Regions from separate parts of the Glutamicibacter soli genome, predicted to be linked through region 3. Evidence: riboswitches for the same ligand, from Rfam matches in the RefSeq annotation. Region 3 holds a riboswitch; each other region holds the start of a gene.
The links. Region 3 has a riboswitch for thiamine pyrophosphate ahead of thiM (hydroxyethylthiazole kinase). Riboswitches for the same ligand answer to the same signal wherever they lie in the genome.
Positions count from the first base shown of each region.

Region 1: it holds a riboswitch for thiamine pyrophosphate, as region 3 does, so the genes downstream of both, ACTX90_RS01490 (3-oxoacyl-ACP reductase) here and thiM (hydroxyethylthiazole kinase) in region 3, are expected to answer to the same signal.
Region 2: it holds a riboswitch for thiamine pyrophosphate, as region 3 does, so the genes downstream of both, thiO (glycine oxidase ThiO) here and thiM (hydroxyethylthiazole kinase) in region 3, are expected to answer to the same signal.
Region 4: it holds a riboswitch for thiamine pyrophosphate, as region 3 does, so the genes downstream of both, ACTX90_RS13430 (ECF transporter S component) here and thiM (hydroxyethylthiazole kinase) in region 3, are expected to answer to the same signal.

Region 1 is NZ_CM125969.1:295,794-299,996, reverse strand. Features, by position in the region: gene ACTX90_RS01495 (NtaA/DmoA family FMN-dependent monooxygenase) at 1-851, opposite strand, end outside; gene ACTX90_RS01490 (3-oxoacyl-ACP reductase) at 848-1,657, opposite strand; TPP riboswitch at 1,719-1,812, opposite strand; gene ACTX90_RS01485 (hypothetical protein) at 1,877-2,482, opposite strand; gene ACTX90_RS01480 (hypothetical protein) at 2,487-3,110, opposite strand; gene ACTX90_RS01475 (HNH endonuclease family protein) at 3,365-4,066, shown strand.
Region 2 is NZ_CM125969.1:2,487,138-2,491,340, forward strand. Features, by position in the region: gene ACTX90_RS11705 (ThiF family adenylyltransferase) at 1-247, opposite strand, end outside; gene ACTX90_RS11710 (thiazole synthase) at 244-1,098, opposite strand; gene thiS (sulfur carrier protein ThiS) at 1,103-1,345, opposite strand; gene thiO (glycine oxidase ThiO) at 1,342-2,538, opposite strand; TPP riboswitch at 2,526-2,630, opposite strand; gene ACTX90_RS11725 (hypothetical protein) at 2,859-3,155, shown strand; gene ACTX90_RS11730 (OsmC family protein) at 3,356-3,787, opposite strand; gene ACTX90_RS11735 (GNAT family protein) at 3,792-4,203, opposite strand, start outside.
Region 3 is NZ_CM125969.1:56,035-60,237, forward strand. Features, by position in the region: gene thiD (bifunctional hydroxymethylpyrimidine kinase/phosphomethylpyrimidine kinase) at 1-622, opposite strand, end outside; gene thiE (thiamine phosphate synthase) at 619-1,260, opposite strand; gene thiM (hydroxyethylthiazole kinase) at 1,253-2,047, opposite strand; TPP riboswitch at 2,037-2,131, opposite strand; gene ACTX90_RS00300 (GntR family transcriptional regulator) at 2,518-2,883, opposite strand; gene ACTX90_RS00305 (hypothetical protein) at 2,880-4,203, opposite strand, start outside.
Region 4 is NZ_CM125969.1:2,827,133-2,831,335, forward strand. Features, by position in the region: gene ACTX90_RS13425 (ATP-binding cassette domain-containing protein) at 1-1,186, opposite strand, end outside; gene ACTX90_RS13430 (ECF transporter S component) at 1,183-1,803, opposite strand; TPP riboswitch at 1,868-1,986, opposite strand; gene ACTX90_RS13435 (DUF4235 domain-containing protein) at 2,061-2,312, shown strand; gene mnhG (monovalent cation/H(+) antiporter subunit G) at 2,378-2,785, opposite strand; gene ACTX90_RS13445 (MrpF/PhaF family protein) at 2,785-3,051, opposite strand; gene ACTX90_RS13450 (Na+/H+ antiporter subunit E) at 3,048-3,680, opposite strand; gene ACTX90_RS13455 (Na+/H+ antiporter subunit D) at 3,694-4,203, opposite strand, start outside.

The sequences.
Region 1 (4,203 bases), 240 kb from region 3:
TTGGCCTCCTCCAGCGTGCGGCCCACGTAGGCGACCAGCCCCGGCATGATGGCCAGGGCCTGCGGATCGCGCCCGGCCGCGGCGGCCTGGGACCGCACGTCCTGTGCGTAGTCCAGCGCCATCTGCCGGTCGGCGGCCACCGCGTAGATCGCCTCGGCATGGGCCGCCGCGAGCTCGCGCCCCTGGGCGGAGGCCCCTGCCTGGAACAGCACCGGGGAGCCTTGCGGCCCGTCGGGGATATTCAGCGGCCCGCGCACACCGAAGTGCTCGCCCGCGTGGTCGATGGCCGACAGCTGCCGCGGGTCGGTGAACACGCCTGCGCGGTCGGCCCGCACCGCCGCTGAGGGGTAGGATCCGAACAGCCCCCGCAGCACCGTGATGAACTCGTCGGCGCGGCCGTAGCGGTAGGCATGGTCGCCCAGGGTTTCGCGCCCGTGGTTCTGCGCCTCGGTATCCCACATGCTGGTGACCACATTGGCGCCGGCCCGGCCGCCGGAGAGCCGGTCCAGGCTGGCCAGCATGCGCGCGGCGTGGAACGGGGTGTAGAAGCTGGAGGACACCGTGCAGACCAGACCGATCCGGCTGGTCTTCTGGCTCAGCGCGGACAGCAGCGTAAACGGTTCGAAGAACCAAGTAGGACCTGCCGCCGCGGCCTCCGGGGAGACGGCTTGGCCGTCGGCCAGGAACACCGCGTCCAGCAGGCCGCGTTCGGCCAGCTGCGCCAATTCGACGTAGTACGCGGTCTCGCCCAGCCGCTCGGCCGGGGAATCCGGCGCCCGCCAGGCCGCCTGGTGGTGCCCCGCGCCGTAGATGAACAGGTTGAACCGGGCCTGCTTCCTCGATGCGCTCATCCCTTGACCAGGCCGCCGTCGACGATCAGGTTCTGTCCGGTCACCCCGCGCGAGAGCGGCGAGGCGAAGAACAGCACCGCGTCGGCGAGCTCGGCCGGCGAGGTCACCCGGCGCAGCGGGGTGCCGGAGGCGATCAGGTCGAAGACCTCTTCAGGAGTGGCGGCCGAGGCATCCGTGGTGCGCAGCAGGCCCCCGGAAACCATGTTGACGTTGATGCCTTCCGGGCCCAGGTCATCCGCGAAGGTGCGGGTCAGCGAGAGCAGCGCCGCCTTGGTCGCGGTGTAGTCGTGGTACGGGACCACTGGGTGCTGGAACAGGTTGGTGCCGATGTTGACGATGCGTCCGAAGCCCGCCTGGCGCATGCCCGGCAGCACTGCCTGGATCGCGGCGACAGGTGCGAGCACGGAACCGGCGAACTGGGCAGTGAGCTCTTCGGCGGACAGCTCGTCTGCCTTGGAACGGGCATCTGCGTTGAAGGAGAAATCCACCAGCGCGTTGTTGACCAAGGTGGTGATCGGGCGGCCGAAGTGCTCGGCCGCGGCGGCGGCCAGGTCCTTCAGCCCGGCGGCGTCGCGCACGTCGGCCTGCAATGCCAGCGCCTGTCCGGGGAATGCGGCGGCAAGTTCCTCGGCCGCCTGCGACGAGCTGCGGTAGTTGACGACGACCTTCGCCCCGGCGTCCAGAAAAGCGGCGCTGATGGCCGCGCCCAGCCCGCGGGCGCCGCCGGTGACCAGCACCAGTTGTTCCTTGAGCGGCAGTGCGGTGGTGGTGGATGCTGCGGTGTCGGTTGCTGCGTGTGCGTTCATGGTGCTCGAACTCCTTGAAGATGTGTCAAGGCGAACGGGACCCCGGCGTAGATGCGTGGCATCGAGGTATCCAGGACATTCCCTTCGCCAGTGCTAACTGGATCAGGTTCGACGGGTTTTATCTCAGCCGCATGGCGGCACCCCGTGTCACTACGTCCCATTAGTACCACAAGCCGTCCGGGACGGCCGAACACGTGTCTTCGCCGGGTGTTTCCGGAGCTACTGGATGACCTGGACTTCAAAACCCGCCGGAGCCGAGAGCTCCGGGATCAGCTCGATGACCAGATTCTCGATATTTTTCTCGTCAAGTTCGAATTCCACGACATTCGGATCTGTCGAGCACTGGACAATTTTTTGCTTCAGGGCGCTCTGCCCATCCCTGACGCGTAGGTCGATCTGGCCCACGCCTGAACAACTGAACTTGATCAAATAGGGACCCGGTAAGCCATCTGTTTCCAAGGAGAGTTCTTCCGGCGCAAGGGTTCCGCCTTGCTGGTACAGAAAGCGTGCGGCGTTCCATGCAACCAACCCTTGATATCCGCGCTGCTCGATTTCGCCCTGCCAGAATCCTATGCCGTCCATAGCGGTAGGGTCTGAGGATATTCCGACCATCGCCAGATACATCAGCGGCGGGTAGTGCAGTGCAACTTCTTGGCGGTGGGCGATCTCCTCAGGCGACGATTCCTCGACGGGTTGCTGGAATTGGAGGGTGTTTGACTGTTGCCTGGGCGATTCGCGATCTAGCGGGCCGAGCTGGGACACCGGAGTTGTGCAGGACGTGAGCGCAAGAATTACAGCTCCGAGCAGAGGCAGCATTTTCTTCATTCGCTCACTTGCCATCATTTTGGTACAGGTTGAGTTCGTAGGATCCGATGGTTTCGGGATCACCGGAAACCAAAATGCTGTAGCTCTCGGCGGATGGACCGATTTCAAACTCGCCGTGGGTGGTTGCTGCGGGGACCTCGCAGGTCAATGGGATCTCGACCGATGGCTCCATGCCAATTTCCGGAAAATCTACGTTGATGAAAACCTGCACGGCCGCGCGCCCAACACCCCAGCAACCAAATTCAACCTTGTAATCACCCGCTTCTTCCGCGGTGCCGCTCATGGATGTCGAATCGTTGATAACCTCTTGCTCGCCATTTTCGCCTATAAAGGTCGTGGATCGGAAAAATCCCGAAAGTCCCATGGCAAATTCGTCCCCATCATCACGCGTATCAAGGTCGCCGAAGATCGGGGTAGCTCGCAGAACCTGTGTTTGCAGCTCTGAGAAAATCGGAACACCTTCTTGGTAATACTTCGCGTAGGGATCGTCACCGTGTTGTTCCGCTTCCCAGGCCGAGTCATACCCGCCGAGATCTTGCTGTTCCACGGGTTTAAGCTTGGATACGGGTGTCGTACAGGCACTGAGCAGCAGTACGCCGGCCAGCAGTGGATACAGAAACTTCTTCACAGCAACATCCCGATGGTCATTCAAATCAGCATCATGCTGACCATATTTCGCCTACCGAAAGAAAACAATACTTGTCACAGCGGATTATGGCGGCAAAATGGTAACTTTTTCAATTCAGCCTGCCAACTTCCGAGAAGAGAATCACAGCAAGACACCTGGAGCGAATCAGAGTTTCGTCGGTGCAGGCACATAGAGTCGAATGCTGGGACCGCGGATTGCAGTCCCGCCGCATATTCAAGGAGAAGTACCACCGCATGCGACTGCTGCGCCGCACCCTGTCCCTAGTTCTCGTCGCATCCACCCTCGGACTGGTTTCCTGCTCATCGCTGGCTTCCACGGATTTCACCGGGACAAACGGCGCCCAGGCCGCGACCCCGACAGCCGATCAGCAGGCGACGTATGCCACGTCCCTGAACCAATTGGAAGACATCGCCATCAAGGGTCGCGCACCGAAGACCGGCTACTCTCGCGAGCAATTCAGCAACGGATGGAAAGATACCGACAACAACGGCTGCGATGCGCGCAACGATATCCTCGCTCGCGATCTGGACAATGTTGAATACAAACCGGCCCGGGTCGACTGCGTGGTATTGAGCGGAACTTTCCATGACCCCTACACGGGCAAGACGATCAATTTCGAGCGCGGCCAAACCACAAGTTCCGCCGTACAGATCGACCATGTCGTCGCGCTGTCGGACGCCTGGCAGAAGGGCGCCCAGAAATGGAGCAAGGATGAGCGCCTCCAGTTCGCCAACGATCCGTTGAATCTCCTCGCCTCGGACGGACCCACAAACGCCGCCAAGGGCGACAAGGACGCGGCAACATGGCTGCCACCCAACAAGGACTTCCGCTGCGAATACGTGTCGCGGCAGACCCAGGTCAAGGCCAAGTACGGTGCATGGATGACACAAGCCGAGCATGATTCCATCAAGAAGATCCTGACCTCCTGCATATAGCAGAAGCCCTCCGGCACCGCACTCAGCCCCCGGGCTGAGTATTTCACAGTAAATTACCACCCTGGATGTATGTTCAACCGGCTGGAGATATGGCATCATGGATGTTATTCCAGCTGATAGCGAATTGTTTTCGCGAT
Region 2 (4,203 bases), 1.4 Mb from region 3:
GCTGCAGGTTGGACAGCTCCACGGTGTCGTCGTCCATGACCGCCAGCGTGCCCACCCCGGCGGCGATCAGGTAGCTGGAGATCGGGCTGCCCAGTCCCCCGGCGCCGATGACCAGCACGCGCGCGGCGGCGATGCGGCGCTGGCCTTCCTCCCCGACCCCGGGCAGGGTCAGGTGCCGGGAATAGCGGGCCAGCTGGGCAGGGTCCAGCGCGGTGCGCGGTGCGACCAGCGGTGCGCGGCCGCTCACGAGAAGTCCCCGATCAGCGCCTGCATCATTCCCTCGCCCGGGGAGGAGGCCAGCGCGGTGTCGCGCACCGGGATGCGCCCCGCCAGCCGGGCGGCGCGTCCGGCGCGCACGGCGTCGCGCATCGCGGCGGCCATCAGCGGGGCGTTGTGGGCGCGGGTCACGGCGCTGGCCAGCAGCACCGCGTCGCAGCCCAGCTCCATCGCCTTCGCGGCGTCGGAAGCGGTACCCACCCCGGCATCCAGGATCACCGGGACGGTGGCGCGGGAGACGATGGTGGCGATGTTGTGCGGGTTCAGGATGCCCAGCCCGGAGCCGATGGGCGCCCCGGCCGGCATGACCGCCGCGACCCCGGCGTCCTGCAGCCGGGCGGCCAGCGCAGGGTCGTCGTTGGTGTAGGCGAAGACCTCGAAGCCGTCGGCGACCAGCTGCTCGGCGGCGGCGAACAGCTCCAGCGGGTCGGGCAGCAGGGTGTGCTCGTCGGCGATCACCTCCAGCTTCACCCAGTTCGTTTCCAGCGCCTCGCGCGCCAGGTGGGCGGTGAGGATCGCGTCGCGGGCGGTGAAGCAGCCAGCGGTATTCGGCAGCGCGGCGATGCCGTGGCGCTGCAGCAGCTCGTACACGCTGGCCGAGCCGCCGGCCGAGTAGTGCCGGATGGACACCGTGGTCAATTCGGTGCCGGAGAGCGCGAGCGCCTGCTCCAGGGTGCTCAGCGAGGTGGCCCCGCCGGTGCCCAGGATCAGCCGGGAGCCGAAGCTGCGCCCTGCCACCTCGAAGGCGTCGTTGACGGCATCCAGCTCGGTGAGGTCCGCGGCGGCGGTGGTTTCAGTGGTGTTCTGCGTGCTGCGCTGCATTGGTTCAGCCTCCCTGGGCGGCGGTGACGAGTTCGACGGTGTGGCCGGCGGCCAATTCCCGCTGCGCCCAAGCGCTGCGCGGGACCACCGCGCCGTTCACGGCGACGGCCAGGCCCAGCTTGGTGCCGTCGGCGGCCTGGCCCTGTTCGTCAAGTTCGCGGCCCAAGTGCGAAGAGACCAGATCGCGCAGGGTGGAACCCTGCTGGATCGTGGTGGGGGTTGAGTTCAGCGTGATGTCGATGGTCATGGGTGCAGCTCCATTCGGGTCGGTGCAAGTCGTGAAGGATCGGTTCGGGACGGTTCAGCTCGGGAAAGTCCTGCCGGGTCCGGCGCACTCCCGCCGCTGAAGCGCGCGGGGTCCACGGCCCGGGCGTGCTCTGCGTGCGGCGGCTGGCTCAGGACCAGGTCCGCGGTCAGCGAGGAGCCGAAGGGGGTGAGCAGCACCCCGTGGCGGGAATAGCCGGTGGAGAGCACCATTCCGTCATCCAGCCGCCCTATCAGCGGCCGGTCGTCGGGGGTGCCGGGCCTGGCGCGGGCGATGACCTCGTTCAGCGAGCAGTCGACGATCCCGGGCACCAGGCGGCGGGCGTTGTCCAGCAGCTTGTGCATCTGCCCGATGTTGACCGCCTCGTTGCCGTCCTCGCGGCTGCTGGCGCCCAGCACCAGCGAGCCGTCCGCGCGCGGCACCAGGTAGACCGGGTCGCGGCGCACGATCCCGCGCACCGTGTGCGTGAGCAGCCGCGGGCCCGCAGGGCCCTGCAGCCGGAAGATGTCCCCGTAGACCGGGCGCAGCGGAAGTTCCGGTGTCCCGGCCACGGTGCCCAGGCCCGCGGCGAGCACCACCTGGTCCGCCTCGATGATCCGGCCGCTGCCGGTACGCACCGCGTGGGTGGTCCCGGCACGCTGCAGCAGCTCGACGGCCGGTTCGCGGACCAGCTGGGCGTCCAGGTGCCCGGCCAGGATCGCCACCACGGAGCGCGGGTCGATCTGGTGGTCCCCGGCGCAGCGCACCGCGCCGGCGATGTTGCTGGCCAGCGCCGGTTCCAGCCGGCGGGCGGCGCTGGGCAGCAGGGTCTGTGCGCTGAAGCCCAGGGAGGCCTGCAGCTGCACCAGTTCGTGCAGGGCATCGCGGTCGGCCGGTTCGGCGGCGACCACCAGGGTTGCGTTCTGCAGGTAGTCCGGGCGCCGGCCGGTGGCCTGCTCGATGCGCTGCACGAAGTCCGGGTAGGCCTGGTTGGAGGCGCCGAGCAGCTCGTGCAGGATTCCGTGGCCCCAGGTGGTTTCGGCGGCTGGGGCGAGCATGCCGGCCGCGGCGCGGCTGGCCCCCTGCCCGGGATCCGGGTCGATGACGGTGACCTCGCAGCCGCGCGAACGCAGTTCGAAGGCGGTGGACAGGCCGATGATCCCGGCCCCGATGATGGCAACGTGCAACGACGGCACTTCCTTCCTACGGCGGCATGACCCGCATCAGGTGTAGCGGTCGGCTCGGTGCCCTCTCAGCCTGGTCGGTTCAGGCTCCCGCGGAGTTGAAGCGATTATAGGCATGAGCTGCACCACAAATGCCAACTCTGCGCCGCGGGCGCGTCATCTTCGCGCGCGGCGCAGCCGGTCCGGGAGTCCCGGGCGCGCCTCGTTCCAAGGTGCCGGATGGGTAAATCCTCAAAGATCCATGAGTTCGTTTGCCCGCGCCCCGGCTCGTACGGAAGCGTTGCGTGAAGTTGCCCGGAACCGGGCGGCACCGCAACCGGAAGGAGAATACAGTGCTGACACTGACCGATCAGGCCGATGCGATCGTGACCTCGCTGGTCACCAACCAGACGGAGGACAACGAGGCGGGGCTCCGCATCCAGCCCGCCGACGAGACCGAAAGCCAGCAGACCGCGCGTTTCGCCGTGCGGGTCGTCGACGGCCCGCAGCCGGCGGACCAGGTGATCCAGGGCGAGGGCAGTCCCGTCTTCCTCGACGAGCTGGTCACCGACGCCCTGGATGACAAGGTGCTCGACGCGAACGTGGATGCCGAGGGAACCATCACCTTCCAGGTCCTGGCCCAGCGTTAGGCTTCCGCCGTCCGCGCTCGGGGCACGCTCCCCTGCGCGGCGGCGCACGCGCAACTGCCCGGGCAGCGCTCGTGCGGATTCGGTCTTCCCGAATCCGCCCCACGAGCCGCTGCACCGGGCAGTTGCATGTTGACTATGTTGTGATGCGGCGTTGTGATGCGCCGGCTCCCTGCCGGCTTCCCGCCGCGGCCGGAGGTTCGCTAGTCAGCGATCTCGCTGGTGACCTTGGCCCCCAGCTCGACGGTGCGCGAGACCGTGCAGTACTTGTCGTGGGAGAGCTTCACGATGCGCTCGACCATGCCGGCGGCCTTGCGGCCCTCGTCGGTGTCCGGGAACTTCAGGTCGAAGGACATCTTGATGTCCTCCATGCGTCCGGCGCCCTCCTCGCTCAGCTTGTAGCCGCTGGCGGCCACCTCGAACTTCTCCGGCTCGCTGCGGCGCGTGGTGGCCACGTCGACGTCGATGGCCGAGCAGCCGGCGATGGCCGCCAGCAGCAGCTCCACCGGGGTCAGCAGCCCTTCGCCCTGGCCGAATTCCAGGCTGGCACCGGTTTCGCCGCTGGTCGCCCGGTACCTTTTGGACTCTACTCGTTCGACTTTGACTTCACGCAGTTCACGGGTGTTTTCGCTCATGGATCTATCGTGACACGTCCGGGGCCGAAAGCCGGACATGGCGCAGCTGGATCCGGGCCAGCTGGTCGGTGTGCTCGGCTTCCTTTTCGATCTGGAACCCGTGGTCGAGAAAAAACGAGAGGGTGCTCGCGTTCTGCCCATTGATCAGGATGCAGGCCGCCGGGCACAGCGCGAGGATGTCATTCAGCAGCGCGCTGCCCACGCCGTGGTGGCGGTCGTGGTGGCGTACCCACAAGAGCTCGATCTGTGTTTCGCTCCAGGCGGCGAAGCCGATGATCTCCTTGCCCAGCTGGGCGATCCGCACCGAGACGCGCTGGGAGTAGACCGCTTCAAGAGCGTTGGCAACGGCGTCCACGTCGGCGGCCGAGAGGAAGTCGCGTCCTCCCTCCACCGAGTTGCGCCAGACATCCAGGAGT
Region 3 (4,203 bases):
TGCAGCCGGTGCCATGGGTGTTTTTGGTAGCCAGGCGCGGGGAGCTGAACTCGGCCAGCACCCCGGCGGCGGAGACCAGCGCATCGGGGCACTGCGCCCCGGCCAGGTGCCCGCCCTTGGCCAGCACCAGCACGTCGTGGGCGGAGGCCAGACGCCGGGCCTGCTCCAGCACGAGCTCCCAGTCCTGCGCGGCGGCTTCGCCGAGCAGCGCGCCGAGCTCGGCGGTGTTCGGGGTGATCACGGTGGCGCGGGCCAGCAGCGGGTGCAGCGCGGCGGCGTCCTCCAGCAGGGCATCGCCGCTGGTGGCCACCATGACCGGGTCCAGCACCACCGGGGCGTTGACGGTATCCAGCCAGGCGGCGACAGCGCCGATGATCTCCTGGTTTGCCAGCATGCCGATCTTCACCGCGTCGATGCGCACATCCGCGCTGAGCGTTTCAAGCTGCGCGGTGACGAAATCCCCGTCGATGGCCTGCACTCCGCTGACCCCGCGGGTGTTCTGCGCGGTCAGCGCCGTGATCACTGCCATGCCGTAGCCGCCGTTGGCGGCAATGGCCTTCAGATCGGCCTGGATGCCGGCGCCGCCGGACGGGTCGGAGCCCGCGATGGAAAGGATGTTCACCTGGCCGCCTCCCAGGCGGAAACCAGCTGGGCGCTGGCGCTGCGCGGATCATCTGCCTGGCAGACCGGGCGCACCACGGCCATCCCGGCGCCGCCGCCGGCGCGGATGGCCGCGGCGTCATCGGCGGTCACCGCGCCGATGGCCACGCAGGGCAGCGCGGTCCAGCCGGTGCGTTCCGCGAAGCCGTCCAGGCCCAGCGGGGTGGGGTGGTCCTTCTTGGTCGGGGTGGCGCGCACCGCGCCAACACCCAGGTAGTCGATGAACTCGGCATCCAGGTTGGCCTGGGCGATCTGCTCCCGCGTGGAGGCGCTGAGCCCGATGATGCCCTCGCCGATCAGCTGGCGGGCCAGGGACACCGGCACGTCCTTCTGCCCGATGTGGATGCCGGCCACCGCGGCCCCGGCGGCGCGGGCCGCCAGGAATACGTCGATGCGGTCGTTGACCAGCAGCTGCGCCTTGCCCTCGGTCAGCTTTGCGGCCGCAAGCGTCAGCTCGAAGAACTCGCGGGCGCTTTCCTCCTTGGCGCGCAGCTGGATCCACTGGATCCCGCCGGCCACGGCTGCCTCGATCACCTCAAGGGTGCTATGCGGGCTGCAGCTGGCGGTGTTGGCCACCAGGTAGGCTCCGAGATCACGCATAGGTCTTTTCCTCACAGTTCAGGGTCTCAAGTGCGGCGGGCTCGACGGCCGCCAGGGAATCGAGGAAGGCCACGGCAAAACTGCCCGGCCCGGAGCTGGCGGCCAGCGCCTTTTCGGCGGCCAGGCCGTAGTAACCATGGGCCGCCACGGCGGCTTCGAACGGGTCCTCATGCACCGCGAGCATGCCCGCGCACACCGCACCCAGGGCGCAGCCTCCGCCGGTGATGCGGGTCAGGCCGATGCCGTTGGTGTGCACCAGCACGGTGCGCTGCGCGTCGATGATGGCGTCCGCCTCGCCGGAGATCGCGACCACCGAACCGTATTTCACTGCCAGCTCACGCCCGGCGGCGGTGGCTTCCTGCACGCTGTCCAGCGAATCCACACCTCGGCCGGAGGACTCCCAGCCGGCCAGCGCCATGATTTCCGAGGCGTTGCCGCGGATCAGCGTGGGGCGGCGGGCGACGATGCGCCGGGCGAATTCCGTGCGGACCGGCAACGCTCCGACGGCCACCGGATCCAGCACCCAGGGGGTGCCTGCGGCGCTCGCCGACTCGACGGCTTCTTCCATGGCGCGCAGCTGCTCGGTGGTGGGCGTGCCCAGGTTGACCAGCACGGCCGAGGCGGCCGCGGCGAACGGCCCGGCTTCCCCGGGCAGGTCAGTCATGGCCGGGGCCGCGCCGGAAGCCAGCAGTACATTGGCGGTGAAGTTGGTAACCACGGTGTTTGTCAGGCAGAACACCAAGGGGGATTGTTCCCGGTAATTGCGGGCAACAATAGGCAGAGTCATGCGACATCCCTCCGCTAGCTTGACCTAGTTCAGGTTCAACGGGTCTCATCTCAGTCGGCTTCTCCGACACCCCGTGTCACTGATCCCGAGGGTACGCAGATATCTGCGCAAGGACAAATCCTTAACGCCGTTGGAAGTCGGCCGGCCCATGCCGGCCGCTAGAGCCTCGGATCTTCGTAGCCCCTGCCGCGATCGATATTCTTCCGCGCTTCCCGAAGTGCCCTGGAGATTTCCGGGTCAGATCCTTCGAGGTCGTCGGCTCGTCGGTCGAGACTGCGCATGGCGCCTATGGCAAACGGCAGCGCGCAAAGTATGACCAAAACGCAGACGATCAAAATCGAAACCGGATCCACAGGTTATCCATTCCAAGCATTGCGGTGAGCTTAGGCTGAGCCTACAAAGAGGGGCGGACACCGTCAACCGAATCCCGGTTGCTCGGGAAATGATGCGGTGGTGACAGGGTTACCGAGCTATCGCGTCCTCCGCGCAACCAGCGCCTTGACCGTCGCCGCGTCCACCCCCAGCTCCGCGGCCAGTGCCCAGACCCTGTCCACTGCCTCGACCAGGTGCTCGTCCAGCGCTGGCTGCCCTGGCAGCTCATTGACCACGGTGCCCGCCCGGCGACGCGAGGAGATCAGTCCTTCGGCCTCCAGTTCCTTGTAGGCGCGGGCCACGGTGCCGGCGGCCACACCCAGATCGGCGGCCAGCGCGCGCACCGTGGGCAGCCTGCTCCCGGCGGCCAGTTCGCCCAGCGAAATCAGCGAAGCCACCTGGGCGCGGATCTGTTCATAGGGCGGCAGCGCCGAGTCCAGGTCAACGGTGATCTGGGCGCTCATCGGCGGCCCGCGTCACTGGTCTCCGGCCGCATCGAACCTTGCGGGCGCGGAAGCGCCAGCACCGCCGGCGCACAGAAGACCAGCAGGCCGAACAGGGAGAATTCGGCGAACAACTGGTATCCCATCATTGGCATGGCCACGAACGCGCCGGCGACTACGCGCAGCGAGCGGATTTCAAGCACCTGCCGATACCAGATTTCCACCTCTGCGCCCACCTGCCAAGGGATCGCCACGGAGCGGACGAGCAGGACGAATCCTGCATGCGCGGCGAGCAGTGCCGCGGCCAGCCCGGCAATGATCCACCGGTTCGGCGCGACAAATCCCCGCAGCGGATCCAGCGGAGGGAAGAGCAGGAAGTATAGGCTGGCCGCCATCAGGAGTCCGGCAACGACATAGGTCCACAGCGGCAGCCGTGCGGCGGGTTTGGGCATTCGCGCGGCCGCGCGGGTCTTGATCGCCATGTACGCCAGGTAGGCGGCGTTGACCAGCAGGTAGAACAGCGTCGCGCCCGCGAGGAGGGCCAGGATGGCGGTGGCGCGTTCGGCGGTCGGCATCTCCTGCGTCTCGGAGCTCGGCAGCATTGGCCATCCGACGGCGACCAGCAGGATGGCCGCCATGGCGCTCAGATACTGCACCGCGAACAGCTGCTCGCGCAGCCGGGTGAAGGCGCTGGAGACGGCCGGCCGCAGGGATTCGAAGTTCACCGGCGGGCGCCAGAAGAACATGACGACGGTGATGGCCAGGGCGATGTAGTTGGCGGTCTGGTCCCACCGGCCCGCGAGGTCGTTCATCCGTTCCCAGTACTCGATGCCTTCGCCACCCATGGATTTGTCGGCGTCATCGGAGATCCACCGTGCCTTGAAGTGCAGGGCTTCGCCGGCGAGGCCGGCCAGGAGCACCGTCACCGTGCGGTAGAGGCGATTGAGCCAGGTGATGCGCAGCAGCCGGTTGTCGTGCTCGCTGATGCCGTCCAGCGGCTTGCGCCGCAGGATGAGGATGGTGGCGGCGAAGGCGGCGACCAGCAGGAGGACCAGGCTCAGTGCCAGATAGGGCAGGACCTCTGCGGCCGAACGCAACCCGTCCTGGGCATCGGCGGTCATGTAGTAGCCGTCGCCGTCGTCCTCGATGACCTCCGGCGTGGGGGCGAAGCCCGTGACGTCGCGGACGCTGTAAATCGCCAGCATGCCGGCGGCGAAGGTTGCCGCCATGATTCCGACCAGGGACTTGGGCACCAGCCCGGACAAGGTCCGAGGCTGCAGCGAGGCCGTGCGCTTCGGCCGGAGCTTGTGGGGCCAGGTGAACTGCCCTGCGATGTAGATG
Region 4 (4,203 bases), 1.1 Mb from region 3:
CCTCGGCCGCGCCGTGCCTGGCGCGCAGCGGCGCGAAAGCCAGCTCCTCGCGCACGGACTGGGTGACGAACTGGTGCTCGGGTTCCTGGAACACCGAGCCGATGCGGGCGACCAGCGCTCCGGCCTTCCAGCTGAACGGCGAGGGCGGCAACCCGTCGGCCAGCTGGGGGCTGGCGGCGAACTGGCCTGACACAGGTTGCAGCAGCCCGCCCAGGGTCAGTGCCAGCGTGGACTTCCCTGCCCCGTTCTCCCCGCGGATCACCAGGGCCCTGCCGCCGGTGACCTCGAAGCTGGCCGGGGCGGTGCGCACAGCATGCTCGCCCCGCGCGCAAACCAGCTCCTCGGCGTGCAGCATCGGGGCGCCGCCGGCCCTCGGCGCCGGTGAGGTCTGCGGAACATAGCCCGGAATCCAGACCCCTGCCTGCGCCAATTCGGCGCGCACCGCCGCGTCCCCGGCCAGCGCCTCGGGGTGCAGGTCGTGGGCGATCCCCCCGCCGGGGGCCAGCACCAGCACCCGATCCACCTGCCGGGCCCACGCCTCCAGCCGGTGCTCCACCACGATCAGCGTCGCCCCGGTGGACTCCACGGCGCCGATCACTGCATCGCGCAACGGCGGGATGCTGCCCGGGTCGATATTCGCGGTCGGCTCGTCAAGCAGCATCAGCCCGGGGCGCATGGCCAGGATCCCGGCCAGGGCCAGGCGCTGCTTCTGCCCGCCGGACAGTTCCTGCGTGCGATGTTCGTAGCCCAGTGCGCCGAGCCCCACGGCGTCAAGCGCCTGCGGGATCCGCTCGCGGATCTCCTGCGGGTCGACACCCAGGTTCTCGGCGCCGAAGGCGACGTCGTCACCCACCCGGCTCTGCACCACCTGGGTTTCCGGATCCTGCTGCATCAGGCCCACCGGGAAGCTGCGCGCGAACGCATCCTGCCCGCCGACCAGCAGCTCGCCGGTGGGACCGGCGTCCTGGTCGACTTCGAGCACGCCGGCCAGCGCATGCAAGAAGGTGGATTTGCCGGCCCCCGACGGGCCCAGCAGGAGCACCTTCTGACCTGCAGGGATCTGCACGTCAAGTCCGGCGATGGCCGGGCGGTCGCGCTCGGCATGCTGCCAGGTGAAGCCGCGCGCGCTGATCTCCACACCCTGCCGGGTCAGCGGGGCCGTACGCCCGATGGCGGCGGCGCTCATTTGCGCACCGCAAGCGCCGGTTCCAGGTGCGCGCGGCGGCTGGCGAGGTTGCTCAGCGCGCCGGTGCGGGCCAGCGCCCGGGTAATCCACCAGGACAGCAGGCCGGCGACCACCAGGCCAGACACGGCGGTGGCTCCCACGTGGAACAGCTTCATGGACTCGGTGTATTCGGCCACGCTGCCCACGACGTAGGCTTCGCTGAGGCCGGCAAACAGGCCCGAGCCCAGGCCTGCAAGCAACGCCACCGGCAGGTTCCAGCGGCGGTAGCGGAACAGCGCGAACACCAGCTCGGCGCCCAGCCCCTGGACCAGGCCGGAAATCAGCACCGGCATGCCCCAGTGCGTGCCCAGCAGCGCCTCGACCACGGCGGCCAGCACCTCGCAGAACAGTGCGGCGCCGGGCTTGCGGATGATCAGCGCGCCGAGCACCGCCGGGAACAGCCACAGGCCGGTAAGCAGGGCAGTGCCGGGTGGGAAGGCGGTGAAGGCCAGCGAGAACAGGCCGTAGCTCGCGGACCAGGCCCAGAAGACCACGCCGGAAGCGACGGCGATGACCGAGGCGATGACGATATCGACTACGCGCCAGGTGCTGCGCTGCGTCGTGCGGGTTGTGCTCATGAGGTGTCCTCCTTGATCAGGAGGGGGGATGAACGGAATCGGGGCGCTGTCCAGCGCCGGTCCGCATCCGAGATGCTCGACTTCCTTCGCCGGTACTAACCGGAGCAGGTTCGAGGGTCTGCGATCTATCGCACTCTCAGCGCCTTTCGCCGCGAACGGCTTGACGCTCCCCTGTCGGAATAATTACTGCCCACCCACCATACCGCAGGTAAGCTGGCAACGGAACGATAAGTCACAACGTTGAACGTGAGGTCCACATGAACGCAGTACAAAAGCTCATCGCAACCGGCATTTCCCTGGGTGCGGGCTTCCTCGGCAGCAAGCTGGTCGATCAGGTCTGGAAGGGTTTCACCGGCAACACCGCCCCGCGCAAGGGCAGCGAGGAAGCCGCCGAGGCTTCCATGCGCCAGGCGCTGGGCTTCGCCGTGTTCTCCGCCGTGGTCGCAGCGGTCATCCAAGTGCTGGCTGATCGCGGCACCACCAAGGCCATCGCCAAGTTCACCAAGTAGCACTCCAGCGCAACAGCAGCGGGGCATTGCCTGCTCAGGGAATGGCCCGCTGCTGTTGGTTGAAGTTATTTCGCGTCCGGCCCGGTCTCCTGCGGATCAATTTCCGGCACGGTCCCGGTGTGCGGGGCGGAGGTCACCTTCTCCACGACCTGGCGCAGCTCGTCGGAGTACAGGGTCTCCTTGGCCGCGTGCTTGGTGCGGTAGCCGGCGCGGCCGATCATGTGCGCAGACACCGGGGCGGTCAGCAGCTGCATCGCCCAGGCAAGGACGAGGACCGGGATGACGGTCCAGCTGCGCAGGTGGATGGCCAGTCCGGCGAAGATCAGCAGGAAGCCCAGCACCTGGGGTTTGGTGGCCGCATGCATGCGGGTGAGCATGTCGGGAAAGGTCAGCAGGCCGATGCCGGCAATCAGGGACATCAGGCAGCCCAGAATCAGCAGCACGGCGACGAGGATGTCGAGGAAAAGGTCCATTACGCGTTCCTCTGATCCGAGACATAGCGCGAGACGGTCACCGAGCCGATGAACCCGATGGTGCAGGCGGCGACCACGAACAGCACGTAGTCGGTATGCCTGTTCAACGCCATCTCCAGGCACAGGGCCGCGGAGATGATCAGCAGCATGACATCCAGGGCCAGCACCCGGTCGAGGATCGAGGGGCCTTTCGCCACACGGACCAGGCAGGCGATGGCGCCCAGCCCGAGCAGGCTGCCGCAGATCCAGACGACAACTTCGATCATGGCTTCTCCTTTGTCCTTCTCACGCGGGGGCTGCATTCGTTCTTGATGGCTTCGTACTCGTCCTGGCTGCCGATGGCCATGATCAGGCGGCGTTCGATGTCGCGGATGTTCTCCCGCGCCTTCGCGACCTCCTGGGCCGAGTCGACGTCGATGTAGTGCAGATACAGGGTCGAGGAGCTGCGGTCCACGTCGAGCACGAAGGACCCGGGAATCAGCGTCAGCACATGGCCCACGGTCATCACGATCAGGTCCGAGTCGGTGCGCAGCGGCACCGCGATCACCGAGCTGCGCGTCTTCTTCCCGCGCACCACCGCCAGCCAGGCGACGTGCACGCTGGCGGCGACGACCTGGCCCAGGAACCATCCGAACAGCTTGACGCAGTACCAGAGGTTCAGCCGCCCGGAGAGCACCACCGGCGGCAGCGGGAACAGGTTCACGATGACCAGCGCGATGACGGCGCCAAAGATCAGGTTGCCCGGGGAGAAGTCCTGCCAGAGCGCTCCCCAGACGAAAACCAGCAGGAGCAGCAGCGGCCACTCCTGCTTGAGCGTGGCGCGGTGGCGGACGCCGGCGGTGTCCAGCGCGTCGTCGATGCGCTGGTCGCGCGGGGCCAGGTTCTTATTCGGCATGTTGTCCCTCCGCTCAGTAACTCAGGATGGCGTTGATGTACGGTTCGTGGGCGATCAGCTGCGCCGCCACTCGCTGGCAGAACTCGAAGATCGGCCCGGCGAACACCGTCAGCGCGATGCCCGCCACCACCAGCGAGCCGGTGGCGTAGCGCATGCCCCAGGGCAGCGTCTCGGATTCGAGTTCGCGGGCCAGCTTCAGGCCCAGGTGCGGCGCCTGGGCGCCGCCGGCGGCGGTCTGGTCCGCGACCTTCGCCGCCTCGTCCACCAGGTCCGGGTTGGGGATCTCGGCGTCCGCCGCGCGGCGCCAGAACATGCGGGCCCACACGCGGATGATCGCCAGCAGGGTCAGCAGGCTGGTCAGCAGGCCGGCGGCGATGACCGCCCAGGTCAACGCGTCTGCATCCTGCGCGGCCGCATGCAGCAGCCCGAACTTGCCCAGGAAGCCGGAGAACGGCGGGATGCCGCCCAAATTGATGGCCGGGATGAAGAACAGCAGCGACAGCGCCGGGGACAGCTTGGCCAG